Regions from separate parts of the Lysinibacillus sp. FSL K6-0057 genome, predicted to be linked through region 1. Evidence: predicted binding sites of a transcription regulator. Region 1 holds the regulator's gene; the other holds the start of a gene.

Region 1 (15,427 bases):
TACAAGTACCCAATCACCAATATCTTTAGACTCAAATGTAACTTGTCCACGAACTAAGTCCTCAAATTCATATGTTACATTTTCTGGAATGCGCATACGGATTGTATATGGCTCACCCGCCGCTTCTTTCGCTGCGACTTCATCTGCTGATAAGTGGCGGCATGTACCATCATAAGTTGGAGCTGCTACACCTCTTGCTTTTTGTTCTTCACGAGATGCTTCAAGTTTTTCAGAGGAACAGAAACACTTGTAGGCTACACCTTGCTCTAATAGTTTTTCAGCGTGCTCTTTATAAATATCAAGACGTTCCATTTGACGATAAGGCGCATAAGGTCCACCAATATCAATGGACTCATCATATTCAATACCTAACCATTTTAGGTTATCTAGCTGAGATGCTTCTCCGCCCTCTACATTACGTTCAATATCCGTATCTTCAATACGTACAATGAATTTACCGTTATGATGTTTTGCATATAAATAATTGAATAATGCTGTACGCGCTCCACCGATATGTAAAAAACCTGTTGGAGATGGCGCGTAACGAACGCGAACTTCTTTCGTCATAATTAAAAGCCTCCTAAATTTTCGATCAAAAAATTGACTTTGTTCATTTTACCACTCTGTTACAGGAAATAAAAGCGGAGTTCATCCACATTTATTTCTTAATCAAAAGAATCGTGGCCATTGCCGCTATACCTTCCTCGCGACCTGTAAAGCCTAATCGTTCGGTTGTTGTTGCCTTAACATTTACTTGTGAAGGCTCTGCGTGTAATAATTCAGCAATGCGCTGTTGCATCTGTCCAATATAGGGTGCCATTTTAGGACGTTGTGCCATAATGGTACAATCCACATTACCTAGAGCATAACCCTTATCCTCAACAATTTTCCAAATGTACTCTAATAATTTTGCTGAATCTGCGTCCTTAAATGCAGGGTCTGTATCTGGAAAATGACGGCCAATATCCCCTTCTCCAATTGCTCCTAGAGCTGCATCTGTGACAGTGTGTAAAAGAACATCCGCATCAGAATGTCCTACTAGTCCTTTTTCATGCGGAATTGTAATGCCACCAATAATTAATGGACGCCCTTCTTCAAATGCATGTACGTCAAAACCTTGTCCAATTCGAAACATATTCATCTTCCTTTAATTAATATTTATCATTATCATATCAAAGTTTACCAAAGGGTGTTTGAAAAGCGCTTTAATAATTATCCTCCTCTAGCAGTAATGGGCAGTTTAGAAAGCTATACTCCCTAGACTGCCCAACATTTTTTAAATATGATACTCTATATTTTTCATTTGACTGTTGCTAATATTCGGTGATGGCTGTGAATTGTAAACACGTGAATAAGGGGGAACAGAATGTGTTAGCCAAATATTACTCCCTAAGACGGAATCGTGCCCAATCGTCGTCTCGCCCCCTAAAATCGTAGCACCAGCATAAATGACAACATTGTCAGCAATATTCGGATGACGCTTAATGCCCTTAATCGGATTACCGTTTTCATCTAACGGGAAGCTTAGTGCACCTAATGTTACACCTTGATAAATTTTAACATTCTTTCCAATAGTACAAGTTTCACCGATGACGACCCCTGTTCCGTGGTCAATAAAGAATGATTCTCCTATGGTAGCCCCCGGATGAATATCGATACCCGTTAATCGATGTGCGTATTCTGACATAATACGAGGTACAATTTGTACGCCCATCTCATATAGCTCATGTGCGATTCGGTGAATATAAACAGCCACAATAGATGGATAGCTTAGCAAAATTTCCTCTGTGGAAAGAGCAGCTGGGTCACCATTATATGCCGCTTGAATATCTGTTTGTAACACTTGACGAATGGCAGGAAACCGATTAATCAAATTCATAACAATTTTGTCTGCTTGTTCACGGCAATACTTCTCGCAATTGGCAGGATCACTGTCCTCCATATTATAAAACAATACTTTTTCGATAATATCCCGTAAATCTAATGCTGTTTCTCGCAGCTTATTACTGCAAACTACGTTCACTCTTGTTTCATCAATAGGTCTTTTTGTATAAATGCCAGGAAACAGCACCTCATGGAAATTATCTATTATTTTTATAACCCGATCCCGTCCATCAAAGCCTATTGAGTTGTCAACGTCGATGTACTGTTTATTTATACTTGTTAATGAACCTGTAATTTCGGGAACCTTTTGATTTAACCATTCATTTAATGACACAATAAACACCCCTCACATCTTTTTCATCTATTCTATTACCTTATTAAACATATATCCACTATTTCATTACACGTAAGACGATCACATGGATAAAACCCAATTTATTTAAGCCACTACCAACTTTTATCCACTTCCCACGCCTCCGTTTCTCATTCGACTATCCCTATATCATTATCGTACTTATATGAATTGACATATTTCGAAACAAAGAGGTAATTTTACGAATCACAACATATAAAAAGACTATTCATCCTTAACACTTTCGAATGAATAGCCTATATAAATAATATTTCTTAAAGATTGAATGATTCACGCTTACGCAAGATTGCCTCACCAAATACTAGATCTTCTTGTGTCGTCATTTTTACATTTTCATAACTACTTTCTACGATGTGTACTTGGTGTCCAAGACGCTCCATTAGCATCGCCTCATCTGTCCCAAGAAAACCTACTTTTTCAGCTACGTCCTCCGCTTCCATAATTAACTCAAAGCGGAATGCTTGTGGTGTTTGCACCATCCATAGGCTTTCGCGATCAACCGTTTCCTCAATAATGCCATTCGTTGATACTTTTTTCATCGTGTCTTTCGCACGAACCCCTGCAATGGCTGCACCGTGATCATGCGCGTTCTGTACAAGCTTTGCAATGATATCATGCGTAATAAACGGACGTGCTGCATCATGGACAAGCACAATATCTACCTGTTGCATCTCTTTCATGCATGAATGAACTGAATGCTGACGCTCAGCCCCCCCATCAGGTAAACCCTTCACTTTCGTAATCTCAAACTGCTCTAGCAGCTTTTGAATATATGCACGTTCTTCTGGTTTAACGGCAAGCCAAATACCTGTGCAGGAGGGATCTTGTTGAAACACTTCTAGCGTGTGTATCAGAATAGGTTTCTCCAAAAGTTTTAAAAATAATTTATTTTGCCCTGCACCCATACGCTTCCCACTTCCTGCTGCAGGTAGAACTACTTCATATTGCATTTTCCCACATCCTAATCGTCCTTCGGCTTAGCAAATATCATACGACCTGCTGATGTTTGCAGCACACTAGTAACTGTAACTGTAATTGCCTGTCCGATATAACTACGACCACCTTCAACAACAATCATCGTTCCATCATCTAAATAGGCAACTCCCTGATTATGCTCTTTGCCATCCTTTATAACCACAACCTGCATATCTTCACCTGGTATGACCACAGGCTTCACTGCATTCGCTAAATCATTAATATTTAATACTTTTACATGATGGAGCTCACAGACTTTATTCAGGTTAAAATCATTCGTAACAATTTGTGTGTCGTTACCCATTTTTTTCGCAAGACGTACAAGCTTTAAATCTACCTCTTGTACATCTTCAAAATCCTCGTCCGTAATTTCAACTTTTGTCTTACGCTCATCTTGTAATTTTTTTAAAATATCTAAACCACGCCGACCTCTTGTGCGCTTTAATGTATCGGAAGAATCAGCTATATGCTGAAGCTCAGTGAGCACAAATTGGGGTACAACTAGAACGCCTTCGATGAAACCTGTTTCAGAAATATCAGCAATACGACCGTCGATAATAACACTTGTATCTAGCAATTTGTAGCTCCCACGAACTTCTTGAAGTTCAGCACCTTCAGCAGCTTTTTTCTTCGTATTGGTACTACGTAATGTAAAAAGCTGTATGAGCTCATCTCTTTTTCTAAAACCTAGACGGAACCCTAAATACCCTAATACAAATGACAGGATAATTGGAAGTACTTCCGTAATAACAGGGAATGGTACACTATCAATGGCAAAGCCTAAAAAGTAAGCGACAATCAACCCAATTATTAAACCAAACGTACCAAATAATAAATCTCCGATAGGAACCTTAAACAGCACTTCTTCCATCCAGCTAATGAGCCTTACAAAGTAATCGGAAAATGCAAAAGATAGTGTAAACAGTAAAAGTGCGCCTAGAGCTACTGATACATAAGGATTATCTAGCCAAGGATTAGATGATAAATGAAGCAATTCGTATAATGGCGGTAAGAAAACAAGGCCCAATGCTCCTCCAATCAGTAAAAACGCAATTTGAACAAATTTTTTCACAAGCTGTCACCTCCTAATTGTTTAGTTAAGATTATACATAGTTTAAGGCAGAAAATCTTTCATGAGCTCAATCAAATTCTCATTATTTTTGATGTTGTGAAACAAGAATAGGTCAGTTAGACATAATTTTACAAACTTCTATTTTAGTACGTATAAAATGACAATCCTTTATCCCTTCATCAGCTATTATTTAGGACGATTATTCCTTTATTTGAGTTTCCGATATGATCTTCAAAAATGAAGGAAAATGCATGTCAGAATGATATCCAACATGCACACTTTCTTTTACAACTCTCTAAAACAAGCATTTAATGCATCTTTTATCGTCTCTACGCCAAAAATTTCAATTCCCTGTGGAAATTCCCAGCCCCCAATATTCGAAGCTGGAATGAAAGCTCTTTTAAATCCAAGCTTCGCTGCTTCAATGACTCGCTGCTCTATACGTGACACTCGGCGGACTTCACCTGTCAGCCCTACCTCACCAATAAAACAATCGGTTGCACGCACTGCCTGATCCTTAAAACTAGATACAATGCTCGTCAACACCGCTAAATCTATTGCTGGCTCATCCAATTTGACACCACCAGCAACTTTAATATATGCGTCCTGAGCTTGTAGCATGAGGCCCATACGCTTTTCCAGTACAGCCATTAGCAATTGTACTCTGTTTTGATCGACACCCGTTGCCATACGTTTAGGATAGTTAAAGCTTGTAGGTGTAACTAAGGATTGAATTTCCACAAGGATTGGTCTTGTCCCCTCCATTGATGCAACAATAGTTGAACCCGCTGCACCCTGTGAACGCTCCTGTAAAAATAACTCTGAAGGGTTTAGAACTTCCTTTAAACCTCCTTGAAGCATCTCAAATATGGCAATTTCATTTGTAGAGCCAAAGCGGTTTTTTTGGCTTCGTAAAATACGATGATTATGATGTCTTTCCCCTTCAAAATACAGTACAGTATCAACCATATGCTCTAAAATACGAGGCCCAGCAATTTGCCCCTCTTTTGTTACATGCCCTACTAGAAAAATAGCAATGCCTTTTGTTTTAGCGATTCGCATAAGCTCTGCTGTACATTCACGAACCTGTGATACACTACCTGGTGCGCTTGTTATTTCTGGATGAAAGACCGTTTGAATGGAATCGACAATGACAAACTTAGGTTTGACTTCATCAATGGTTTGGTTTAAAAACTCTAGGTTCGTTTCGGAGTATATGTAAAGCTCTTGAGAAATCACCCCTAAACGCTCTGCTCGTAATTTAGTTTGACGAATGGATTCTTCTCCAGAAATATAAAGTACGCGATGCCCTTTATTCGAAAGTAATGCGGAAACTTGTAATAGTAATGTTGATTTTCCTATCCCAGGATCGCCCCCAATTAATACTAGAGAACCAGGCACAATACCACCACCCAATACGCGATTGAGTTCGCCCATTTCCGTCGCTACACGGGATTCCTCAGTAGCTTCAACCTGGATAATCGGAATTGCCTTTTGGGTAACTGTAGCAGAATGTTGAAATGCTCCACGTGGACCTTTAGCAACCATCTCCACTTCTTCGACCATTTTATTCCACTCACCACATCCAGGACATCTTCCCATCCATTTTGCAGATTCATAGCCACAGCCTGAACATACAAATTTCGTTTTTTTCTTTGCCAAATTGCTTTCACCTCGAATATTTGTTCTTATTCTTAATTGTACAGAAAAAAAGACAGCTTGGCACTTAAAGCCTCACTGTCTTTCCATGAAATTATTTAGAGATGGATACTCCCTCTTTTTTCTTTACAATGAATTCATTGTTTACATAATCAATGATAACCTGATTACCCTTCTCTACATTACCTTTTAGTAATTCTTCTGATAATCGATCCTCTACTTGCTTTTGTAATGCACGACGTAGTGGACGAGCACCATATTGAGGGTCATAACCTTCTTCAGCAATTTTTTCAAGTGCCGCATCTGTTAACTCTAACGAAATATCTTGTTCTTTCAAGCGTTTTGTTAATGCATTGCCCATCATTGCAATGATTTCTTTTAAATGCTCTTTATCTAATGCGTGGAAAACAATCATTTCATCGATACGGTTTAAGAATTCTGGACGGAATGCTTTTTTCAATTCTTCTAACATCGTACCCTTCATGTCTTTATGCTTAGACTCTGCACCGCCTACATTGAAACCAAGGCTCTTTTGGTATTTTAATGCATCCGCACCAACGTTTGAAGTCATAATGACCACTGTATTACGGAAGTCTACTACACGTCCCTTAGAGTCTGTTAAACGACCATCTTCAAGCACTTGCAATAAAATATTGAATACATCAGGGTGTGCCTTTTCAATTTCATCTAATAAAACGACTGAATATGGCTTACGGCGAACTTTCTCTGTCAGTTGACCGCCATCATCGAAGCCTACATAGCCTGGAGGTGAACCTACTAAGCGAGAAGTCGAATGTTTTTCCATATACTCGGACATATCAACACGAATCATCGCATCCTCATCGCCAAACATTACTTCAGCAAGTGCTCTTGCAAGCTCTGTTTTACCAACACCTGTAGGTCCTAAGAAGATAAATGAACCAATTGGTCGTTTTGGATCTTTTAAGCCTGCTCTTGCACGACGTATTGCACGAGAAATGGCTTCTACCGCTTCACTTTGCCCTACTACACGTTTGTGTAACTCTTCTTCAAGCTGTAATAACTTCGAAGATTCTTCAGAAGCAATTTTAGCTACTGGGATTCCTGTCCACATTGATACAACTGCTGCTACATCATCCACAGTCACTTTAGATTCGGCTTTGCCTTGCTCTTCTTTCCAATTTTTTCGTGTAGCTTCAATTTCATCCTTCAGCTTTTGCTCAGTATCTCTTAGTGCTGCTGCCTTTTCAAATTCTTGACCTGATACGGCTGCATTTTTTTCAGAACGAACATTTTCAAGCTTATCCTCAAGTGCCTTTAAGTTCGGTGGCACTGCGAATGAACGTAAGCGTACTTTAGAACCTGCTTCATCGATTAAGTCAATCGCTTTATCGGGTAAGAAGCGGTCTGAAATATATCTATCACTCATTTTTGCCGCTGCTTCAATCGCTTCATCTGTTATTTTTACACGGTGATGTGCTTCATAACGATCTCGTAAGCCTTGAATGATTAGAATAGCTTCTTCCACTGTCGGCTCATCCACTTGGATTGGTTGGAAACGACGCTCTAAAGCTGCATCCTTTTCAATATACTTGCGGTACTCATCAAGTGTTGTGGCACCAATACATTGAAGCTCACCACGTGCTAAAGATGGTTTTAATATATTCGATGCATCAATCGCACCTTCAGCACCACCTGCACCAATTAATGTATGCAATTCGTCGATAAATAAAATGATGTTACCTGCTTGGCGAATTTCATCCATCACTTTTTTCAAACGGTCTTCAAATTCACCACGATATTTTGTACCTGCAACAACTGTACCCATATCTAGTGTCATGACACGTTTGTCACGAAGGATTTCTGGTACTTCATTATTGATAATTTGCTGTGCTAATCCTTCAGCAATCGCTGTTTTACCAACACCTGGCTCACCAATCAATACAGGGTTATTTTTCGTACGACGCGATAAAACCTCAATCACACGTGTAATTTCCTTGCTTCGCCCAATAACAGGATCTAATGTACCTTCACGTGCAATTTGTGTTAAATCACGTGCTAGACTATCTAATGTTGGTGTATTGGCAGCTTGAGCTGCTTGTTGACCAGATTGTGCATTATCATTATTACCTAATAGCAATAATACTTGCTGACGAGCTTTATTTAAGCCGACTCCCGCATTGTTTAAAACGCGAGCTGCCACACCCTCGCCTTCACGTATAAGCGCCAATAATAAATGCTCTGTGCCGATATAGGAGTGACCTAATTTACGTGACTCATCAACAGATAGTTCAATTACTTTCTTAGCTCTTGGCGTATAATGAACGATTGGACCGACATCTTCTTTGCCCTTACCAACTAATTCTTCAATTCCAGCTTCAATCATTTGAGGACTAATATCAATGGCTTCTAACGCTTTCGCAGCAATACCGCCGCCTTCACGTATAAGCCCTAATAGTATATGCTCTGTACCGATAGATTCGTGCTTCCAACGAATAGCCTCTTCCTGAGCAAGCTGTAATACTTTTTGCGCGCGTTGTGTAAAACGATTAAACATCATATAAATCCTCTCCTTTTTCCCCATTTATAGGCTTATTCGCATATTCTTGAGATAATGTCTCGCGAAGCATTTCCGCTCGTACACGATCTCGTTCAGCAGGTGGCAGTACCTCACCTGCATAGTGCTGTAAAAAACCTGGTTGCATACAAACAACACATTCATTTAAGGTTGTTGCTTGTATACCATCAATCATCTGTAAATCTACACCTAGACGAACATTAGATAGGCAAGTCGCGGCTTCCTCACTTGTCAAAATTCTCGCATGTGTAAGGGTGCCTAAAGCTCGATATACTCTATCTTCTAGAGCAAGCTCTGCCTTTTCCATTAATTTACCTCTTGCATGTCGTTCTTTTTGAATAATCTTTTCAGCGACACTTTGTATGTCTGCTAAAATATCTTCCTCTGTCTTTCCAAGTGTAATTTGGTTAGACACTTGATAAACATTCCCTAAATTTTCGCTTCCTTCACCATATATACCTCTTACAGTCATCCCTAAGCGTGTCATGGCATTTATAATTTGATTCATTTGCCCCGTTAGTGTAAGAGCGGGTAAATGCATCATGACGGACGCTCGTAGACCCGTACCAATATTCGTTGGACAACTTGTTAAATAACCAAAAGTATCTCGAAAAGCATACGGTAATACTTTCTCTAGGATACGATCAATCTTATTTGCTTGTTCATAGGCACTTTGAAGTTGAAAACTTGCTGTCATACATTGAATGCGTAAATGATCCTCTTCATTCACCATAATGCTAACGGATTCATCTTCAGAAAGTAGTATAGAGCCCACTTGCTCTTTTTTAGCCAGTTGCGGACTAATCAAATGCTTTTCTACAAGAATTTGACGCTGTAAAGGCGTTAAATCCTTTATAGCAAAATAAGCATAATCATTTTGAAGCGTTGGGCTATCGCTTACAGCATGTGTAACGGCCTGTTCCACCTGCAATGCCTCATTCTCTGAAAAGGCTAATGGAAAACGATACCCATCTAAATTTCGAGCAAGGCGTATCCGTGTGCTAATGACAATATCTGAGTAATCATCTTTGATATGCATCCAGGTTGGCGTCGCACGCTCTAAGAATGATTCAATCATCATGACACATCACCACCTTCAAATTGTAGATGTTTTTCTAGCTCTTTGACTTCATCACGTAGCTTCGCCGCTTCTTCAAATTGTTCTTCCTCTACGGCGGACTTCATACGCTTGCGGATATCCTCTATTTGCTTTTTAATAACATACACATTGCTGCGAGCACCAGGCATTTTACCAATGTGTTGTGGACCTGCCTGAATGCGATTAAAAAGCTTCGGCAAATGTTCACTAAATGTGTCATAACAGCTTGGGCACCCGAATTTTCCCTCTTTTAAAAATTGCTTATACGAAAATCCACATTGTGGGCAAGTTTGCTGTTGTGGCTGTACCTGTTGTTTTTCCCCCACCTTTTGCCATGTAGGAGAGCCAAACCAGTTAGACAATAACTGTTGAATAGATACTGGCTCTTGTTTAAACTCTGCATGAAATGGATGGAATTGTGAGGCGCAGACGTCACAATAATGGTGCTCCACCTTTTGCCCACTTTGAACTTGTGTTACTGTAACTGTCGCATTACGTTGTTTACAATGTTCGCAAATCATTTCCATCACCTCACTATTTTTGCTGTTCATATTTAATTGTTGTCAGCATTGCTCGCAATATTTTTGATCGAATGACATCTCTTAATGGGAGATGCAAGTCGATCGTGGAGCGATCAATTGCTGCTAACATTAATTTCGCTTCTCGCTTTGAAATTACCTGCTCATCAATCAGTCGATAAACCAAATCTTCTGCCATCGTTTGTGATGCCCCACCTTCAATTTGCCTGAGAACATCGTCGATTAAATCAATCTGTGAATTCGCGCGGACACGTAAAATTCGAATGTATCCACCACCACCACGTTTGCTCTCAACAAGGTAACCCCGCTCGGCAGTAAATCTTGTATTAATGACATAATTTATTTGTGATGGTACACATTGAAATTTATCAGCGATTTCACTACGTTTAATTTCAATATGCCCTTCTCCACCTAATTCAAGTACTTGCTTTAAGTAACCTTCTATGATGTCTGATATATTACGCATTTTAGGAATACACCTCGCTTGCTTCACTGACTTTGACTATCTTTGACTTTCTTTGAGTATATTATACAAAACGCTTGAAAAAAATTGCAATGATTTCGCCCATAGAAAAGTGGAAAGTCTTGAAAATACCTTTTTAAGCGCCGAAAATAACACCTTTTCGATCATTTGTGTACGGTTTTATAATTTCCTCATATACCTAATGTACCCTTATTAGTCATAGAAAAAACGCAAGCATATGCAACTAGCATATACTTGCGTCTATGAAAATTATACCCAGCGACCAACAATTGGATAACGCCAAGGTTCATCAGACAATGCTTTTACAATACCGATAATCGGTACAACAAATAGCATAATGCCGAAAATGATTAAAAATGGTAAGCCAATAAGGACGAAGCTTAAAACAACAGAGATAGCAATTAAAACGCCCATGACAATTTGGAATAGCAATGCTTGAATAGAAATTGCCTTAACTTCCTCATCCGAACTAATTAAAAAGAAAATAATGGGCACTAACCATGGCGCAAAAAATGCACTTGCGTGTATGATTACTTTAGACCATTTAGTCTCCATATATATCAACCCTTTCTTTGAACTTTATCTATGTTTTATGTACTACTATTTACGGAACTATACCCGCAATAGTTTCACATTAAAAAGGATTTTTAAAAATTTTTTTGAGAGGCTGTGATGAGAGGTGGAATTTAACAACACATTAGCAAATGAATATGAAAAGGGAATTCGCCGTACGTTGCCAAGTTATGATGCCATGCTGCGTTTAATACAAACCTTTTATCATTCCAAACTTCCAGAAAATGCTAACATGTTAGTTGTGGGTGCAGGGAGTGGCAATGAAATTTTACAGCTTGCAGAAGGAAGACCACACTGGTCATTCACGGGCATTGATCCATCAGAATCCATGCTTAACATAGCTAAAGAGCGTTTGCTCGCTCTACCTAATAATATGTCATTCCATCAGGCTACAATACTCGATGCTCCGCTGCCCTCCACACAGTATGATGCAGCAAGCTGTATTCTCGTCTTGCATTTTATTCGGGATGATGAAGAAAAGCTGGTGACATTAAAAGAAATAGCAAAATATTTAAAACCTGGAGCACCATTTGTCCTTGTTGCAAAGTATGGTCAGCCAGGCTCTTTAGAAACAGAGCTACAATTTGATTTATGGCGTTCCTATTGGCTACAACATACTAGACTTTCTGTGTCTGATGTAGCAGAGATGGAGAAATCCATTCGCTCTCTTTCTTTTATGAGTGAAGAGGATATTTTAACACTTTTACAAAGTGCGGGCTTTACAAAACCTTCTAGATTTTTTGCCACTACTTTGTTTGGTGGTTGGGTATGCTTTAAAGAGGAGCACTAACTATATTTTGTAGTAAATAATTTGAGGTGAAAACCGTGATAAGCACCATTGGCATTACAAAACAACAACAACTGTTAAAGGATTTTCCATTAGAGGAGATACATCAGCAAGAATTTGAATGGTATTGGGTTGATTTTAATTGTCCTACAGCCGAGGAAGAATCATTGTTGGATACATTTTTTCACTTTCACCCTCTTGCTATTGAGGATTGCTTAATGAGATTACAGCGTCCGAAGCTCGACTTTTATGATGATTTTCATTTTTTTGTCATTCATCGAGTAAACGAAGAGACGTTAGCTGCAGAGGAGGTTAATATATTTGCCTCCAATAAATTTATCGTAACCTTCCATAAAAGTCCTGTCCCTGAAATAGATAAGGTGCAGAAGATGCTAGAAAACCAACCGAAGAATTGGGAGCGCGGTACCGTATACTTAACGTATCAAACCATTGATAAAATTGTTGATAGTTATTTTCCACTCGTTTACAAAATTGAAGATCATCTAAATGCATTAGAAGGTGAACTTACATACCAAAGCAACGTAAATGCCATGAAGATTGTCTTCGAGTTCCGTAGTGACTTACTTGACTTAAGACGTACTATTTTACCAATGCGTGATCTTTTATATCGCGTTCTTAATTCTTACCGTTTCTCACTAAAGAAATCGGAAAGAGCTTATTTTGGAGATATCTATGACCATCTACTTAAGCTAACAGAGATGGTTGAATCCAATCGAGAGCTTACAGCGGATATGCGGGATAGTTATATGGCTATGAGTTCTAGTCGCATGAATGGTATTATGATGACTTTAACAATTGTCTCAACAATCTTTATCCCACTTACCTTCATTGCTGGTGTGTATGGGATGAATTTCGATAATATGCCGGAGCTTCATGGACAATATAGCTATTTTATTGTACTTGGGATTATGATTATTATCGTTATCTTTATGTTGGCCATCTTTAAACATAAGGGCTGGTTTAAACTATTTAAACCATAAAAAAGACTGCTCGTTTTGTTGCGAAAACGAGCAGTTTTTTCAATCTATTAATACGGTCCTCTGTCATCAATTTTATTATCGCCCTGCTGTGGAAATAAAAAGTAGGCTAGTACCCCTGATCCTAAAGATGCGCATATTGTAATTAATAATTGATCAACATCTGGTACCTCAGCATGATAGTTTCGCAGCATATAAACGGAACCAATGGCGACAATCACCATGACTGGAATAACAAATTTAAAACGTTTTTTCTCCATACCATCCCTCCTCCTATTCTTTTTACGTACTATTTTTCTATTACTAAACAGTTCGTATTTTACAGGTTTCCTATTTTAAATTCAAATCTACATCGCTTCACCATTTGGACTAACAATAAAGTAAAAAAATAAAGAAATAACCAATTTTTTAACCAAATATTCAGCAAATAATAGTAAAATAGATTTAATCCCATTTATTTATTAAGTTTACAAACCTAACAAATTCTAAAAGTGCTTATTTACTTACAATTTATTATGGATATTAAGAATGGAGCAAATAATAATGAGTTGGTTTTCAAAAAACAGTAGTTCTAGCTACTCAATTACATTAACACCTGAAAATTTTAAGAGCGGTGTACAATTAGATGTATTGAACCACCCCAATCTTCAAAAACAATTACAACTTTTAAATTTAACACTTGAAGATTTAGCCATCATTAAGCAACTACAGCCTTTAGCTAAAGACTTAATTCCTGAAATGGTGGAGAAATTTTATGTAGCCATTAGTTTGAGCCAAGATTTACTTGATATTATTAATAGAACATCACATATTGATCGTTTGAAGATTACGTTACATAAACATTTAAGTGACATTTTTGAAAGTCGTATTAATGATGCCTACATTGCTGAACGAAAAGCCATTGCTGAGGCCCACGTTCGAATTGGCTTGCAGTCAAAATGGTATATTGCCTCATTTCAGTCACTCACTACTACTTTCGCAAACTTTGTGAACGAAGTAGATATCTCCAAAACAGATGCTATTCGTGCTATAAATGCTTTTTGTAAAATCATTAACTTTGAGCAACAACTTGTGATTGAGGCATATGAAAAAGAGGAAGAACGTATTCGCTCTGCAGCGGATGCAACAAAAAATTCCCTTGTAACGACGATTCAAAGTACTGCAGAGGAGCTTAATGCCATTAGTGAAGAAACGGCCGCATCATTATTAGTGATTTCCTCGCAAACAGATGATATTGCTGTAGCGACCAAGCAAGGATTGAGCTTCGTAGCAGATACACAAGAAAAATCAAGACGGGGCCAACAGCAGTTGAAAGAACAAAATGATTTAATCCAAGTTATTTTGCAAAGTGTCAACGGTCTTGAAGTAACGATGAATCAATTACGTACCTCTTCTCAAAAAATTTCCGAAATCGTTGGGCTTGTTACAGGCATTGCTGATCAAACAAATCTATTAGCATTAAATGCTTCTATTGAGGCTGCTCGAGCTGGAGAACATGGGAAAGGTTTCGCGGTAGTAGCTGAGGAAGTGCGTAAACTTGCTGAGGAAACTAAAAACGCCGTACAAAATGTTTCTCACCTCATTAAGGAAACGGAAAGTAATATTACGACAATGGCTAATTCAGTTGTGAATGTCGATCAAAAAATTCAGCATAGTGTCAATACACAAGAAAGTTTATCCAAGTCATTTAATGATATTGCTGATGCAGTTTCTGGCATTCAACAACAATATGTAAATACATCAAGAGATATTTCAGCCATTTCTAATTTAATTACGGAATTATCGCAAGGGGCTACGCTAGTCTCCTCTTCTTCTGACTCACTCATTAATGTTGTCAATGAGCTAAATATGTAAAAAAAGGGAACTCATTTAGAGTTCCCTTTTTCCTTAATGCGGCAATGCACGTTTTTGTTTACGGTGCTCTCGTCTTGCTGGCCCGGTTTCAAATAAACGCTTTTCTTCATCTGTTTCAGGGTAAATCGAAGGAACTGGTACTGGTTTCCCTTCCTCATTTACTGCAACCATCGTGACAAATGATTCTGTCGTTAATTTTTCCTCGCCAGTCTCAATATTGCGAGAAACAACGCGAACATAAACCTCCATTGAAGAACGTCCTGTAGACGAAACAATACTCTCAATTTCAAGAATATCTCCTACATGTGCAGCGGATAAAAAATCAACCGAGTCAATAGAAGCTGTCACTACAAGACCTTTTGCGTGTTTCATTGCTGTAATAGCAGCAATTTCATCAATATAAGCTAACACTCTTCCACCGAAAATAGAATTGTGATTATTTGTGTCTGGGGGTAATACGAGACGCGATTGAACCGTACGAGATTGGCTCATTGGTACAGCGTTGTTTGGCATAATTCTTGCAACTTCCCTTCTCATGATGTTCTTTCGTCATCGTATCGCAGAAAAAGAGCT
Region 2 (15,427 bases), 760 kb from region 1:
TTTTACGGAAAAGCTTTTCAAAGTTCTCGTCAAAGAATTGATAATGTGGTTTATCTGTTATATATGCACCATATAGCAATTTATCGTGTTCAGCACTATATAAGACACCCGAAACATCTACTTGATCATTAGACATAATGACTTCTTCATTACCTTTTAAGTCGTATTTCACCACTTCTACTTTGTCTCTACCTTTATTTGATGTAGCATAAATGTATTGATTGTCTTTAGAAAATGCTAGTGGCATTACTTCATCGCCAGCTTCCATTTCAATAAATGGCTTGAATTCATCCTTTTCCGAATCTCTATAAAGAATCGTTCCTTCCACACCATCTGAAGCTACGGCAATTCGCACATTTCCATTGCGATCTGCTAGCCAGCTCGTAATATTACCAGGATTTTTTGCAACATGAGTTGTTTCACCAGTCTTTACATTCAGCTTGTAGACATCAAAAACTGTTGCATCTTCCTTATTCATCATGATAAGTATTTCATCTTTAACACCTTGCAGACCACTTAATATGCCAACTGTGACGTTTGGATATGGTGTTAAATCTTTTTCCTCAGCGCCATTAAATGTTGTAGAATAAATATGGAAGTTTTCATCTCCACCTTTATCCTTTAAATATAGTAAATTATTATCTTTCCAGAAAAATCCTGCAACATCACGATCTTTTGAATTAGAAACACGAACGGGCTCACTATCATCATTCATCTTTTTCACGAAAACATTGGATCTGTTCTCCCAAGCAGAGGAAAAAGTAATGTAATTGCCATCAGGTGAAAGTTCATAACCAAAGTTCCCAGGATTCTTCATAAAGTCTTCAACTGAAATTTCCTTTACACCTTCATGATTGGAACCATTTTTTTCTTGTTTTGCATTGTTTAAAATTTTTACTGCATCTTGTTTTGATATTGCTTCACTACTTAATGATAAGCCATTAAATAAACCAATTTTATTGGCTTTCTCTAAATACTCAGCAAGTGAAGCCTCCTTTTCTTCTTTATTTAACGCTCTTACTAAAATTCGAGCCGCTTCATCATGTTTAATCGTCAAACTTAAATCTGTGAATTCCCCAGCCTTTACCCATTTATCAATAATTTGTTGACGCATTGAATCTGAGCCGTGCTGGAATGTTAAAGTTGTTACAGCTAAATTCAAAAATTCCTGCGCTGTCAATCGTTCTTCTTGTGCTATCACGGTGCTAGTTGTTTCGTTGGCAGCACGAACTTCTTGCATTGTTGCAGGTATAACGACAGAGGTTGTTAAAATAATTGCTAACGATGCGGATAAAAATCTTTTTTTCAAAAATGATTCCTCCCTATATCAGTTTACGTTATATCGATTGTCGATATATTTAAATTATAACAATTCTAGCATTATTGTCAATAATTGAGAGAATTTAATTGATTCATAATGAAAGCGAACTAAACTAATTAGTTCGCCACTACCCCTATTAAAATTTCCGGCTTGCTCCTCCGCCGGCGGAAGATCCTCCACCAAATCCGCCAAAGCCACCTCTACTTGAACGCCCTCCACCAAAGCCACCTGGATAGCCTCCATAGCCTCCACTGCGAGGACCTCCGCCGCCTTTCGAAAAGAACGAATAAATAATAATGACAACGATAATGATTAAGATAATTAACCAAGTGGGCATGTCTTCCCCTTCGGTTGTATGTGCTGGTAATTCACCGTTCCAATTATACTCTTGGGCAACAGCTCGAAAAACTTCAGTATAGGTCGCTTGAAAAGCTTGATCTAAATTACCCGTACTTGCCGAAGGATAAAAGGCATTATCTAAAATGCGTCCTAATTTACCATCTGGTAATGCTCCTTCTAAGCCCTGGCCCACAGCGATTACAACGTCGTTATTCCCTTCCCCTTGACCAAAAGTAGCTAAAATCAAGACACCGTTATTTTTCTCCTTATCACCTATGCCCCATGACCGAATCAATTTTGTTGCATACATCTTTGGCTCTTGTCCATGAAGACTATCAACTGTGACTACCATGATTTCAGCACCCGTACCTTGATCCAATTGCTCTGAATAATGATTTAACTCTTCTTTGACATTCGCTGAAATTACATTGGCAAAGTCATGTATATACGTATTTTTCATGGGTGACGGCATAGCTGCTTTCGTTATATCCGAGAAAAAAAGAAGCACCGAACAAACGATGATCATCTGTACAATGCAACGTTTCATTAATGTGTACCTGATTGACTAAAGTTGATAGATGGTGCTTTGTCAGCTCCTGCTGCGGCTTTAAAGTATTCTTTTTGTTCGAAGCCAAACATCCCTGCCATCAAATTACCAGGAAAACGTTTAACATGTTTATTGAATTGCTGCACCTCATTATTGTAATCCTCACGTGCTACCGCCAGGCGATTTTCAGTACCTGCTAGCTCATCCATTAACTGACGGAAGTTTGCATCTGCTTTTAAGTTTGGATAATTTTCCACAACGACTAGTAAACGACTAAGAGCGCCCGTTAATGCATCATTGGCGACAGCTTGCTCCTCTGGTGAGCTTGCACTCCCCATTTGGGCACGCGCCTCCGTAATACTCGTTATCACCTCTTGCTCATGATTGGCATAGCCTTTCACAGATTCCACCAGATTGGGAATCAAATCATAGCGACGTTGGAGCTGATTTTCAACTTGTGCCCATTTAGAATCAACATTTTCCTCGGCTGTCACCAGGCTATTATATTTAGGTATGAATAATAAGGCGATTACAACAAGAATAATGACAATTATTCCAATTGGTCCAAGCAACTTTTTCAATTTTTAGCCTCCTTGACTTGCTTTTCCTTCTATCATTAGTCTACATTTTTACCTTTACATTTATACCGTATGAAATTGAATTGACTCGACATACTAAATACTGCAACAAAAAATTATTGAGGAGGCGTTTTTTTTGTCACAATCGTTTTACAACGAATCATCCAATCAAACAAATTTCAACCAACAGCATAGCCTAAATCATGGTGGCCATGAAATGATGGACATGCATGAAACAATTGGCGAAATTATTGCAGGTATGAACCAAGCCATTATTTTGCGTCCCCATGTAAAAGACCCTGAATTACTCAACATTTTGGATCGTCAATATAATTTCACTCTAGGTATGTATAATACAATCGTAGAGTCCTTTAAAACAGGGCACGATCCATCTGTTCCAACAGGACGTTACCAAATGGAAACAGGAAATGACTTCAAATATGGCTTAAATCCTGGTCAACCGAAAAAGCCAATGCAAAATGCTAATGAAATAAATGATGAAGCCATTTCTGGATTCTTACTTGGTGCTCAAAAAGGCGCAGCAAAATGTATGACAACCGCTGCGTTGGAGACAACAAACCCTGTTGTTCGTCGCGTTGTTGCAGATAGTATTCCTAACTGCATTGAAATGGGATACGAATTATCCATTTATCAAAATAAACACGGCTATTATCAGGTGCCTCAGTACTCCCAACAGGATATGCAAACGATGCTAAATGCATACGACACAACATCTAATCCCCTTCATTAAATAAGAACAGTCCATGGTGAATACTCATCATGGACTGCTTTTTTTAGCACAAAAAAGCGAACGAGCATGTCGTTCGCTTTTTCAGCTTTATAAAACTTTTCCTAAAAACGCCTTTGTTCGATCGCTTTGTGGATTGCCGAATAGTTCCTCTGGAGAACCTTCTTCTACGATATAGCCTCCATCCATAAAGACTACTCGATCGCCTACTTCACGAGCAAAGCCCATTTCATGCGTCACAACCACCATTGTCATCCCTTCAGCCGCTAGGTTTTTCATAACATCTAGCACCTCTTTTACCATTTCAGGGTCAAGTGCTGAAGTTGGCTCGTCAAATAAAATAGCTTTTGGCTTCATCGCTAAGGCACGAGCAATTGCCACACGCTGCTGTTGACCACCCGATAGCTGCTCAGGATAATTATAGGCCTTGCTGTCGAGTCCAACTTTTTTTAATAGCTCATGTCCTAGTTCTTCTGCGTTTGCACGACTCATTTTACGAATTTGCATAGGTGCCATCGTGACATTATCGATAACAGTCATATGCGGGAATAAGTTAAATTGTTGAAACACCATGCCCACTTCTGCACGTATTTCATTGATATTCGTTTTAGGATCATTAATCTTTACATTTTCAATATAAATAGCACCATCTGTTACTTCTTCTAACATATTAATGCATCGTAGAAATGTACTTTTTCCTGATCCAGATGGCCCAATGACACAGACAACTTGTTTTTCTTGAATTTCATAATCGATTCCTTTTAATACTTCAAGCTTACCAAAGTACTTGTGTAGGTTTTCAATTTTTATCATCTTGCTTCCCGCCCTTCTACCTTAGCTTTACGAGGGACATAACTATTGCTAAATCGTTTCTCGATAAATGCTACAACTTTCGTTACACCATATGTTAAAACTAAATACAATAATGCTGCAACGATATACGGTTCCCAGAAGCGGAAGCTTGCACCAGCTACTACCTTACTAGCATATAAAATATCTGGTGCGGCAATAACTGTTACGAGTGAAGAATCTTTTAATAATGCGATGAATTCATTCCCTAATGGTGGGATCATACGTCTAAATGCTTGAGGTAAAATGACCTTACGCATCGCTTGGTTATGTGTTAACCCAAGAGAGCGTGCAGCCTCCATTTGCCCTTTTGCAATACTTTGAATCCCTGCACGGAAAATTTCTGCATTGTAAGCAGCACAGTTTAAAATAAGCGCTGTAATCCCCGATACCATATAACCTAAAGAATGACCAAAAATTGTTGGAATAACTGCTAAGTGAATTAACAAGATTTGTACAAGCATCGGTGTTCCACGGAATAAATCGATATATAGTTTAGATGGCCAATAAATCCATTTTTTACTCGATAATTTTCCAAGACCTAAAAATAGCCCTAATAGAATACCGCCAAAATAACCACTAAGTGTCAAAATAAGTGTTACGCCAATACCTCGTATAAACATATCTCGGTAGTTCCAGACAATGTCCCAGCGTAAGTCAAAGATGTCCATCCGAAAACCCCATTCCCCTTTAAATTACGAATAATAAATGAGCCGCTAGCAAAATTACTATGTTAGTAGCATCATGTCATTCATTTGTTACTCAAAATCAGTGCCCGTAATTTCTTTTAATTTACCGTTTTCTTTAATCTTTTTAAGACCTTCATTTAATTTATCTAACAATTCTTTATTCCCTTTTTGAACCATGAAGCCATAGTATTCTTTATCGAATGCGTCATCTTCAATTACTTTTAGTTTTTGATCTGGATGAGCTTTCATATATTCATAAACTACCGCATTATCTCCGATAGCTGCATCAACATTACCATTTAGCATCTCTTGAATCGCGATTGGCTGACTTTCAAATGCCATAATATTTGTACTTGCTTCCCCTTGTAGCTTTTTCGCCGCCATATGACCAGTAGCATTAATTTGTACTGATACTTTTTTATCTTTTAATTCATCAAGAGATTTGATTTTTGAATCCTCTTTCACAACAATTAATAATTGAGACTCATAGTATGGTTCTGTGAAATCAAATGATTCTTTACGCTCTTCAGTAATTGTGATTCCTGAAGCTCCGATATTTGTTTCACCATTTTTAATTGTTTGGAAAACTGGTTCCCACCCGATATTATTCCACTCAACTTCAAAGTCCATTTCATCTGCAATAGCTTGTAAAATATCGACATCAATCCCTACAATTTTCCCTGAATCGTCAACAGATTCAAATGGTGCAAAAGTGGCCTCAGTACCAACTTTGTATACTTTCTTGCCATCTCCGCCGTCTTCTGAAGGTGTACTACCAGAAGAAGCATCATCTTTTGTACCACATCCTGCAAGTGCTAATGTTAAAGCTGCGATAATCATCAGTAACATCCAACCTGTTTTTTTCATTGTATTTCCCCCTAGTTCGATAATTTTCCAAAATACGTATTATTTTTCGCAATTCGGAAATGTTAGACTATTAGGTCAATTATATTAACAATATAGTATTTAGACAACAACTTTTCGCATAAAACTAAATATTTTTTCATATAAATTTATAATTAATTCATATAATTTGAAAAAACATGTATAAATCACAAGAAATTAAACCTAAAACTAATATATATACAATGAGAACCATGCCAAATTTCGATAAATTTAGGCAAAAAAAAAGAATCCCCTCAGATAGGATTCTTTTTTTCGACTATTGCTAGTCTCACGTACAGTATGTTCACTAAAAAATAATTTGGAGTTATTGCTTTTTTGAAGGTTTGAAAGGAATAAATAGGGGAATAATGCCAACTAGGACAGTATTCACGTTATTCTTCCTCTCGATCTCCAGTAAGCAGGCTGCTAAACTACTTATTAGGAGATGAGCTATTACAGTATATCAATTCATCAGTAAAATGGCGCCCTCGGAGGGAATCGAACCCCCAGTGCAAGAACCGGAATCTTACGTGTTATCCATTACACCACGAGGGCAAAAGACACAAAAAAAAAGTACTCACTCTAGGCTTACGAAAAGCATGATGTAGATAACCCTCATTTGAAGCATACCTGCAAAATAGTGTCCTGTACTTTAAACTTATAACCTTAATTATTATACAAGCCCATCCTATATAATTCAACCATAGAATGCAAAAACAATTTATTTTTTTTAATTTCACTTTAGCAGGGTTAATATTTGACCTTCCCTGACTATAATGTGTATGATAAGGATACAGCTGAAATACAAAGGAAATTTTCAGTAAAGGTATTCGAATTTAGCTTTTTAAGGAGGATTTAACATGAATTTAATTCCTACAGTTATTGAACAAACAAGTCGTGGTGAGCGTGCATATGACATTTATTCACGCCTACTTAAAGACCGTATTATCCTTTTAGGAAGTGCCATTGATGACAATGTTGCTAACTCCATTGTCGCTCAGCTTCTTTTCCTACAAGCAGAAGATCCAGATAAAGATATCTCACTTTACATTAACTCACCTGGCGGATCCATTACGGCTGGTATGGCTATTTATGACACAATGCAAATTATTAAACCACAGGTACAAACAATTTGTATTGGGATGGCTGCATCAATGGGTGCTTTCCTACTTGCAGCTGGTGAACCTGGTAAACGTTTTGCTCTACCAAATGCTGAAGTGATGATTCACCAACCACTAGGTGGTGCACAAGGTCAAGCGACAGAAATTGAAATTGCTGCTAAACGTATTTTATTCTTACGTGAAAAACTAAATGGCATTTTATCTGAACGCACAGGTCAACCACTTGAAGTCATTGCAAGAGACACAGATCGTGATAACTTCATGACTGCTGAACGTGCAAAAGAATATGGCTTAATTGACCACATTATGCATCGTAGCGATAATAAATAAAAAATAAAAGGCATCACAGATTTGCTCTGTGATGCCTTTTGTGTTCAATGAATGTTAATCTTCATTTTCAATAATTGTTGCCAATGCTGTAACCGCTTGCTCAGCATCGTTACCTTCACTACTTAAAGTAACTTCAGTACCTTTAGCAACAGCTAAGCTCATGACACCCATAATGGATTTGGCATTTACTTTTTTCTCATCTTTTTCTAGAAAGATATCAGCACTAAAACGATTTGCTTCCTGCACAAATAGTGCTGCTTGTCTAGCTTGTAGTCCTAATTTTAATTTAACCTGGACTCTTCTCTCAATCATTCTCAAAACTCCCCTTCACTACCGTTCATCTATTAGTTTTATCTTACCTCACTTACTAGCAAAAGAACAATAAGCGATTAGCATGACATTCATACCTGAAAAGTATGATAACTTAACCACCTATTTTTTCACCGCGCCTTAATGCATCAGCAATCTCATCAATTTTTCTCAATCGATGGTTGACACCTGATTTACTAACCGTTCCACTAGATACCATTTCACCAAGCTCTTTTAATGTCACATCTTGGTATTCTACACGGAGACGTGCTATTTCACGAAGCTTCTCTGGTAGTTGATCAAGACCAATTGAATTTTCAATAAATCGAATATTCTCTACCTGCCGTAATGCTGCACCAATGGTTTTATTTAGGTTGGCTGTTTCACAGTTTACAATACGGTTGACACTATTGCGCATGTCTCGCAATATGCGAACATCTTCAAATTTCATCATAGCCTGATGTGCACCAACAATATTAAGGAAATCCGAAATTTTTTCTGCTTCCTTTAAGTAAGTCACAAAACCTTTTTTACGTTCGATTGTTTTGGCATTGAGTTCAAATTCATTCATCAAATCCATTAATGCTTCACCATGCTCTTTATATAAAGAATACACCTCTAAATGATAAGCTGATGTTTCTGGATTATTGACAGAACCTCCTGCTAAAAATGCACCTCTTAAATAAGCTCTTTTTTGGCCACTCTTTTGAATGAGCTTTCTTGAGATCGTATGGTTAAATTGAAAGTCGTCTGAGATGATTTCTAAATCAATTAACAGCTCACGCGCACCTTCTCTTACACGGCATATATACACATTATTTTTTTTCAGTCGCATTTTCTTACGAACCAGTAATTCCACATTGTACGGATACAATTTTTTCATAATCGTATATAGTCTTCTGGCAATTGCAGCGTTTTCGGTTTGCACGTCTAAGCTTAGTTGTTTATTTGCAAAGGATAATGAACCATTCATACGAATTAGGGCAGAAACTTCTGCTTTCATACAATGATTGTCCGCTTCTATTTGTGTTAACTCTTTTTTTGTTTCAGAAGCAAAAGACATATCACGCCCCCCTTTCAATCCTGATTTCTATGTATATGTTCATCTTACCATATACAATAAAGCCATTATGTTTCTATTATTGGTCCTCTTACTTTTTGATGGTAAATATCAGCATAATCTACCAGCCATTCTGCAACATTCGCAGCATTATGCCGAACCGTGCCATCTGGACGAATTGTAGCAATGTCTCGTTTAATAACTTCTAATCCCATGCTTTCAAGCTTTGCTACGTCAAATGTCACTGGTTCCGCTCTTTCTTCTTTATACAGTTCTTTTACAGGGTTAGGGAGTTCTTCATCATTTACTAAAATGGAATCGATAAAGTCATGGCCAACATGCTTATGTATAGCTGTTACATGATCGCCTGCTGTATAAGAAATGGTTTCACCCTTTTGTGTCATTAAATTACAAACATATATTTTTCTTCCTTTAGCCTTAACAACTGCTTCTCCTATCTCCTTAACAAGCAAATTCGGAATAATGCTTGTATACAAGCTTCCTGGTCCTATTAAAATATAGTCGGCACGAAGTATAGCACGAATAGCTTCTGGTAACGGTTGCACATTTTCAGGTACTAAAAAAACGCGATTAATGCGTTTTGTCGCTGTCGGGATTTTTGATTCGCCCTCAATAATTGAACCGTCCTCAAGCACAGCATGTAAGGCGATTTTTTTATTAGCAGCTGGTATTACTCGACCATGAACTTTTAAAACCTTTCCCATCTCACTAATAGCATGACTGAAATCTCCAGTAATGTCAGTGAGTGCCGTAAGCATTAAATTCCCTAAGGAATGACCTCGTAAATCTTCAGATGCTGAAAAACGATATTGAAACATTTGCTCTACAAGGGGCTCAATATCTGATAATGCTGCAATTACATTGCGTACATCCCCAGGTGGTGGAATATCATAATCATCACGTAAACGCCCTGAAGAACCGCCATCATCTGCTACTGTCACAATAGCAGTAATATCAAATGGGTGGTGCTTCAGCCCGCGAAGTAACGTGGAGAGCCCTGTGCCACCACCAATTACCACAAGCTTTGTTTGCTTTTTCCCCATTCACTCATTCCTTTCTACGATTAATATCACGATGCGTAATAACCGTATTTTCCTTGCCCGCAAAATATGCCCCAAAAAATTCTGCTAATGTCACGGAGCGATGCTGGCCCCCAGTACAACCAAAAGCAATAACAAGCTGTGATTTGCCCTCTTGTCGATAGAGAGGAATCATAAAGTCTAATAAATCCGTTAGTTTTTGTATGAGGATTTGCGTGTCTTCCAAAGCTAAAACATAAGAAGATACCTCTGTTTGAAGACCCGTTTTTGGACGTAGCTCCTCCACATAATATGGGTTTTTAAGAAAACGAACATCAAACACTAAGTCCGCATCAATCGGCATACCATGTTTAAAGCCAAAGGACATAATGTTAACGGTAAAAATAGTATCTGCCTCACTCGCAAATTCTTTGACAATTTTTTCACGCAATTGCTTTGGTTTCATATTAGATGTGTTATAAACAAAATTAGCACGGCCCTTTACTTCAGATAAAAGTACTCGTTCCTGTTTAATTCCATCTAGAGGTAAACCGTTCACTGCTAATGGATGGGCACGTCTTGTTTCTTTATAACGTCTGACTAATGTGGCATCATCTGCATCTAAAAATAAAATACGAGCAACAATATCGCCTTCTTTTAGTATATGGTCCAATGCGCCAATTAGAGCATCAAAAAAGTCGCCTCCGCGCATATCCATTACTGCCGCAATTCGGGTACTATTTTTACCAGAATCTCTCAGTAAAGTTAAAAAAGTTGTAAGTAACGCAGGTGGTAAATTATCAATACAGTAATACCCTAAATCCTCAAAGCTTTGAATAGCTACAGTTTTTCCAGCCCCAGACATTCCTGTAATAATAACCAATTCATGTGTACTTTGTTGGCCTTCAACCACCACTGTCATGCAACTCCTTTATTGTTCTTTTGAAATTTGTATTTTCTGATGAAGTAATTCAAAATTCGTTGTATAGTCAAACGTGCCATACTGAATGCCTGATTGCGAAACAGCAAATTGTAAATTAGTTCGATCTCCTTCAGCCATTGGCAAATGTGCTAAATCCTCTACTGGGTGCCATGCAAGCTTGCCTTCTCTTGTTTCTTCGAATGGTATACCTTCTACATCCTTTGCAACAAATGTATAGAGCATCCATTCATCCACTACATCATTGTTTTCTTTAATGACCATCGTATAAACACCCTTTAAATGAACATGTAAAGGTGTAACATTTGTCTCTTCTTGAAACTCACGTAAAGCAGCCTCAAAGATTGACTCGCCGCTCTCCATTTTCCCTCCTGGCGCTACATACCAGCCTCGTCTTGGTTTCTGAAGTAATAATACTTTACCGTCTTTTACGGCAATTAAATTTGCAATTCTTTGCATAGGCACACCTCTAATCACTTTTGCATTCTACTCTTCATTATAACAAGACCTTGTAAGATTTGTCCTCATTTACAACTCTTGTACGCAGACAATTAACAATTTAGTTTTATTCAAAGATAACCATTTTATCTTGGGCGAAATTTACGTTTTTCCTGATAGGATTATTTGATTTTTTACACATAAAAAAGTAGGTTGCTCCCACCTAATGGAGGCGGAAACAACCTACTAAACAAAATAAAAGGGGGATTGCTAATTACATTTTTAATGATACACCTTTTATATGTCATACAAGTTACAGCAATATTAAAACCACATTAAAATTGTATTTTTTACCTTAAAATAGCCATGTTAGGCATTAATTTTCTCTAATAACTCTTCTACATAATGTTGAACAGCTTGCGCGGCAATACTACCGTCACCAGTTGCTGTTACAATTTGACGAAGTGATTTTTCACGAACATCTCCAGCTGCAAAGATACCTGGGATTTTTGTTTCCATCGTGTCGTTTGTCAAAATATAGCCAGCATCATTTAAAATGCCTAATGACTCAAATGGTTTAGTTAAAGGTAACATACCAATATAAACAAAGACACCATCTGTTGCAAATTCAGATTCCGTACCATCGACAGTTGATTGTAGCGTTACACTGCCAACTTTACCATTTGCTTCATTGATTTCTTTTACAGTTGTATTCCAAATGAAATCAATTTTTTCATTGGCAAAGGCACGATCCTGTAGAATTTTTTGTGCACGTAATTTATCACGACGGTGGACAATTGTCACCTTATCAGCAAAGCGAGTTAAATAGACACCCTCTTCAACAGCCGAATCTCCGCCACCTACGACAACTAGATTTTTTTGTTTAAAGAATGCACCGTCACATACTGCACAGTAGCTGACACCGCGGCCACCAAGTTCTTTTTCACCAGGCACGCCCATTTTTTTATACTCAGCACCAGTTGTAATAATAATGGCACGTGTTTTATATTCTTTTGCACCTGATTTAATTGTTTTATATTCTTCTCCATCGATGATTTCCGTTACATCACCATAGGCATATTCAGCACCAAATTTTTTAGCATGCTCAAACATTTTTGTAGAAAGCTCTGGTCCTAAAATTGTCTCAAAACCTGGGTAGTTTTCTACTTCTTCTGTGTTTGCCATTTGTCCACCAGGGATACCACGTTCAATCATTAATGTTGACAAATTCGCACGAGATGTATAGACAGCAGCAGTCATCCCAGCAGGACCTGCACCAATAATTACTACATCATAAATTTTTTCTTCCGACATAAATACTTCCCCCTAAACAGAATACTTTTTATCTTCATTCAACCAATAAGTGTAACGTCATCTATAGAAGAAGATCAATGACGCTAAGGAAAAATTGGTGATAGCGTTAGTATGTTCATCGTATGTGAAAGTATAAAGTTATTCAACTATGTTGCTCACACATTAATTATGACTGTTTGGCAAAAACGTTAAGATTTCGTCAATATACTTCGATAAAGTAGATACCGATACTCCATATTGCTGTGCAATTTCCTTTTTTGTCACTTTGAGCATTTGTGAAGATCTGAATAAATAATCATTTGCTCCTGCAATTGCTGTTGGATTTGTAAAACGATAATTTTCTACTAAAGCTTGTTCACATAGCACAAACCACATTTGAAACATCGGGACAATTAATGATGATAGCTTTCCATATTGTTCTAATAAAATTTCTGAGACCTGTACTGCCCGTAAAAAGCTTGCTTCTACTTTTTTTTTCTTATCAAATTCATGTCCAAGTGCATAAGCCAAAAACAATTTCTCAAAAGAGCCTAATTGTTCGATATCAATCCATTTCGGATGGGCGATAATTTCTTGCTTATGCGCTGTACCTTTCAGTAAAAACAAACCAAAAATGCGCTCACTTGTATACGTGCTCTCTAATTTTTCAACAATAAAATCACGGTCATGCTCCAACGCATCAAGTCCAAATTCATTTTCTTGTTGGCGCCAAGGTTCGAAGCCCTCTTTGTCTGGGTCTAGCTCTAGAAGCTGATCCCACGCACTTTTCGAAATTTCCTCATGACCTGAGAAATAGGCAGCATGTGACAACCAAAAGTAAAATCCTGCATCTCCTAAATAGCCTCTCTTTTGCATACTGCGCAACCATTTATAGGCTAATTCATACTGTCCGATTAAGGCTAATGTCGCACCAAGTTTATAACGATGCTCCCATGTATAGGGTTGAATTTTAACAAGGACATTTAACAGTTCTTGTAAATCCTCTTCATTTTTTTCATAATACGCAATCACCGTTAAATTGCATAATGCATGTAGATTGCCCTTATTTTCACGTAGCACTGTATGCAAGAGCGCCTTAGCTTGCTCTTCTTCTCCAACATAAAAATAAGCGAGTGCTAGATTATTATAGGCTGACCAAAATGCTGGTCGATCTTCAATTAAATCTTCTAAAATAGTAATAGCTTCTGGAAAATCTCCCTTTTCCATACAACGACGAGCTTGTTCCTGACGATATAAATCCTCACCAGATCCTTCAAGCTCTTCAAAATCATCTTGCTCAAAAGCGACAAACTCTAATATTTCTGCTGCTTCATCAGCATAAGCACCCTCAGGTTCTAGCTTTAAATATTCTTCTGCAAAGCGTTTAGCATCATGCATGATGCCCACACATCCTGATACTTCTGCCATATAAAATATGATTTCTGGATTATCTGGATCAAGTTGATAGGCACGACGAAGCAGATCATACGCTTCCTCAAAACGTTGACCTTCTAACTCTACTATGGCTAACTGCAAGATAATCATTGGATCGTCGGGACTTAAATCTACCGCACGCTGTAAATATTTATAGGCTTTATTCATTTGTCCACTGTTCATTGCTTGAATTGATTTCTTATAATAATAGTCGCCTGTTGGAATGAACGACACTATATTCGATTGAGTCTCATTTTGACGTTTCTTTTCCAATATATTTCCTCCGAAACAAGAAATAAGGAACGTATTTTACGTTCCTTTACACAGTAATTCCTATTATACCACACAATCAATAATATGCTGTTATTTCTCCTCGTGACGTTTTTCCAACACATGTAGAACATCATAAATGCTTACTTTTTGTTCTTGTAATAGTACTAGGAGATGATAAATTAAATCAGCTGCCTCCCATTTTACTTCCTCTGCATCTCGGTTTTTAGCACCAATGACTACCTCTGTTGCTTCTTCTCCAACCTTTTTACAGATTTTATCGATGCCCTTATCAAATAAATATGTAGTGTAAGCTCCTTCTGGCATTTCTTGCTCTCGCTTTTCAATGACACGAGCAAGTTTAGAAACGATGTCCACAGAGCCGACCTTCTCTTTTTGCTGTATAACCTCAGTGAAGCAAGAAATTGTACCATTATGACATGCTGGCCCCGTCGGTAGAACCTCCACTACTAACGCATCTTGATCACAATCTGCTTTGATTGACACTACTTTTTGTGTATGACCACTTGTTGCGCCCTTATGCCAAAGCTCTTGACGGGAACGAGAGTAAAACCAAGTTTCCCCTGATTCAATTGTTTTAGCTAATGACTCTTTATTCATATAAGCTACTGTTAATACCTCTTTTGTATTGGCATCTTGTACTACAGCTGTAACAAGGCCTCTCTCATCAAATTGAATGTTCTCTATCATCTTACTGCCACTCCTTTTTCACGTAAGTATTCTTTTACTTGCGCTACACTTGTTTCTTTGTAATGGAAAATGGAGGCTGCTAGTGCAGCATCTGCATCTACCTCATGTGCTAATACTTCGTAAAAATGTTCGGCATGCCCCGCTCCACCACTAGCAATCACAGGGACTGTCACAGCATCACGTACTGCTTTAGTTAAGGCTAAATCAAAGCCAGATTTTTCTCCATCTTGATTCATGCTTGTTAATAAAATCTCACCAGCTCCTAACCGTACAGCCTCTTTTGCCCACTCAATGGCTGACCAAGTTGTTTTGTTGCGTCCACCATGTGTATAAACCATCCATGTGCCATCTTCTTCACTATAGCGAGCATCTATTGCAACAACGATACATTGTGCACCAAAAAAATCAGAGCCTTCCTGAATAAGAGCGGGCCGCTCCAACGCAGACGTGTTCACGGATACTTTATCAGCACCTGCACGTAATATACGCTTCATATCATCCAATGTACGAATGCCTCCGCCAACA

The links. The regulator CtsR, encoded in region 1, represses protease genes until heat stress. The targets are predictions, from matches to a motif close to ATGGTCAATAAAGGTCAAACA.
Region 2: a site for CtsR is predicted at 6,711-6,731, ahead of clpP (ATP-dependent Clp endopeptidase proteolytic subunit ClpP). Genes of this name have one in related genera too.

What each region holds. Positions count from the first base shown of each region.
Region 1 covers NZ_CP152047.1:4,912,030-4,927,456, forward strand. Annotated here, with positions in the region: gene gltX (glutamate--tRNA ligase) at 1-567, opposite strand, end outside; gene ispF (2-C-methyl-D-erythritol 2,4-cyclodiphosphate synthase) at 659-1,135, opposite strand; gene epsC (serine O-acetyltransferase EpsC) at 1,277-2,218, opposite strand; gene ispD (2-C-methyl-D-erythritol 4-phosphate cytidylyltransferase) at 2,512-3,207, opposite strand; gene MHB40_RS24630 (PIN/TRAM domain-containing protein) at 3,219-4,304, opposite strand; gene radA (DNA repair protein RadA) at 4,590-5,966, opposite strand; gene MHB40_RS24640 (ATP-dependent Clp protease ATP-binding subunit) at 6,058-8,502, opposite strand; gene MHB40_RS24645 (protein arginine kinase) at 8,492-9,601, opposite strand; gene MHB40_RS24650 (UvrB/UvrC motif-containing protein) at 9,598-10,140, opposite strand; gene MHB40_RS24655 (CtsR family transcriptional regulator) at 10,154-10,624, opposite strand; gene MHB40_RS24660 (DUF4870 domain-containing protein) at 10,892-11,197, opposite strand; gene MHB40_RS24665 (class I SAM-dependent methyltransferase) at 11,322-12,005, shown strand; gene corA (magnesium/cobalt transporter CorA) at 12,041-13,003, shown strand; gene MHB40_RS24675 (hypothetical protein) at 13,051-13,260, opposite strand; gene MHB40_RS24680 (globin-coupled sensor protein) at 13,544-14,854, shown strand; gene MHB40_RS24685 (acyl-CoA thioesterase) at 14,888-15,367, opposite strand.
Region 2 covers NZ_CP152047.1:4,155,198-4,170,624, forward strand. Annotated here, with positions in the region: gene MHB40_RS20750 (S9 family peptidase) at 1-1,309, opposite strand, end outside; gene MHB40_RS20755 (TPM domain-containing protein) at 1,458-2,207, opposite strand; gene MHB40_RS20760 (LemA family protein) at 2,207-2,788, opposite strand; gene MHB40_RS20765 (spore coat protein) at 2,922-3,536, shown strand; gene MHB40_RS20770 (amino acid ABC transporter ATP-binding protein) at 3,624-4,346, opposite strand; gene MHB40_RS20775 (amino acid ABC transporter permease) at 4,343-5,053, opposite strand; gene MHB40_RS20780 (basic amino acid ABC transporter substrate-binding protein) at 5,141-5,938, opposite strand; tRNA gene MHB40_RS20785 (tRNA-Arg) at 6,437-6,511, opposite strand; gene clpP (ATP-dependent Clp endopeptidase proteolytic subunit ClpP) at 6,817-7,407, shown strand; gene MHB40_RS20795 (HPr family phosphocarrier protein) at 7,462-7,719, opposite strand; gene whiA (DNA-binding protein WhiA) at 7,832-8,779, opposite strand; gene MHB40_RS20805 (YvcK family protein) at 8,845-9,840, opposite strand; gene rapZ (RNase adapter RapZ) at 9,845-10,738, opposite strand; gene MHB40_RS20815 (8-oxo-dGTP diphosphatase) at 10,748-11,215, opposite strand; gene trxB (thioredoxin-disulfide reductase) at 11,564-12,508, opposite strand; gene MHB40_RS20825 (tetratricopeptide repeat protein) at 12,671-14,194, opposite strand; gene hisIE (bifunctional phosphoribosyl-AMP cyclohydrolase/phosphoribosyl-ATP diphosphatase HisIE) at 14,285-14,902, opposite strand; gene hisF (imidazole glycerol phosphate synthase subunit HisF) at 14,899-15,427, opposite strand, start outside.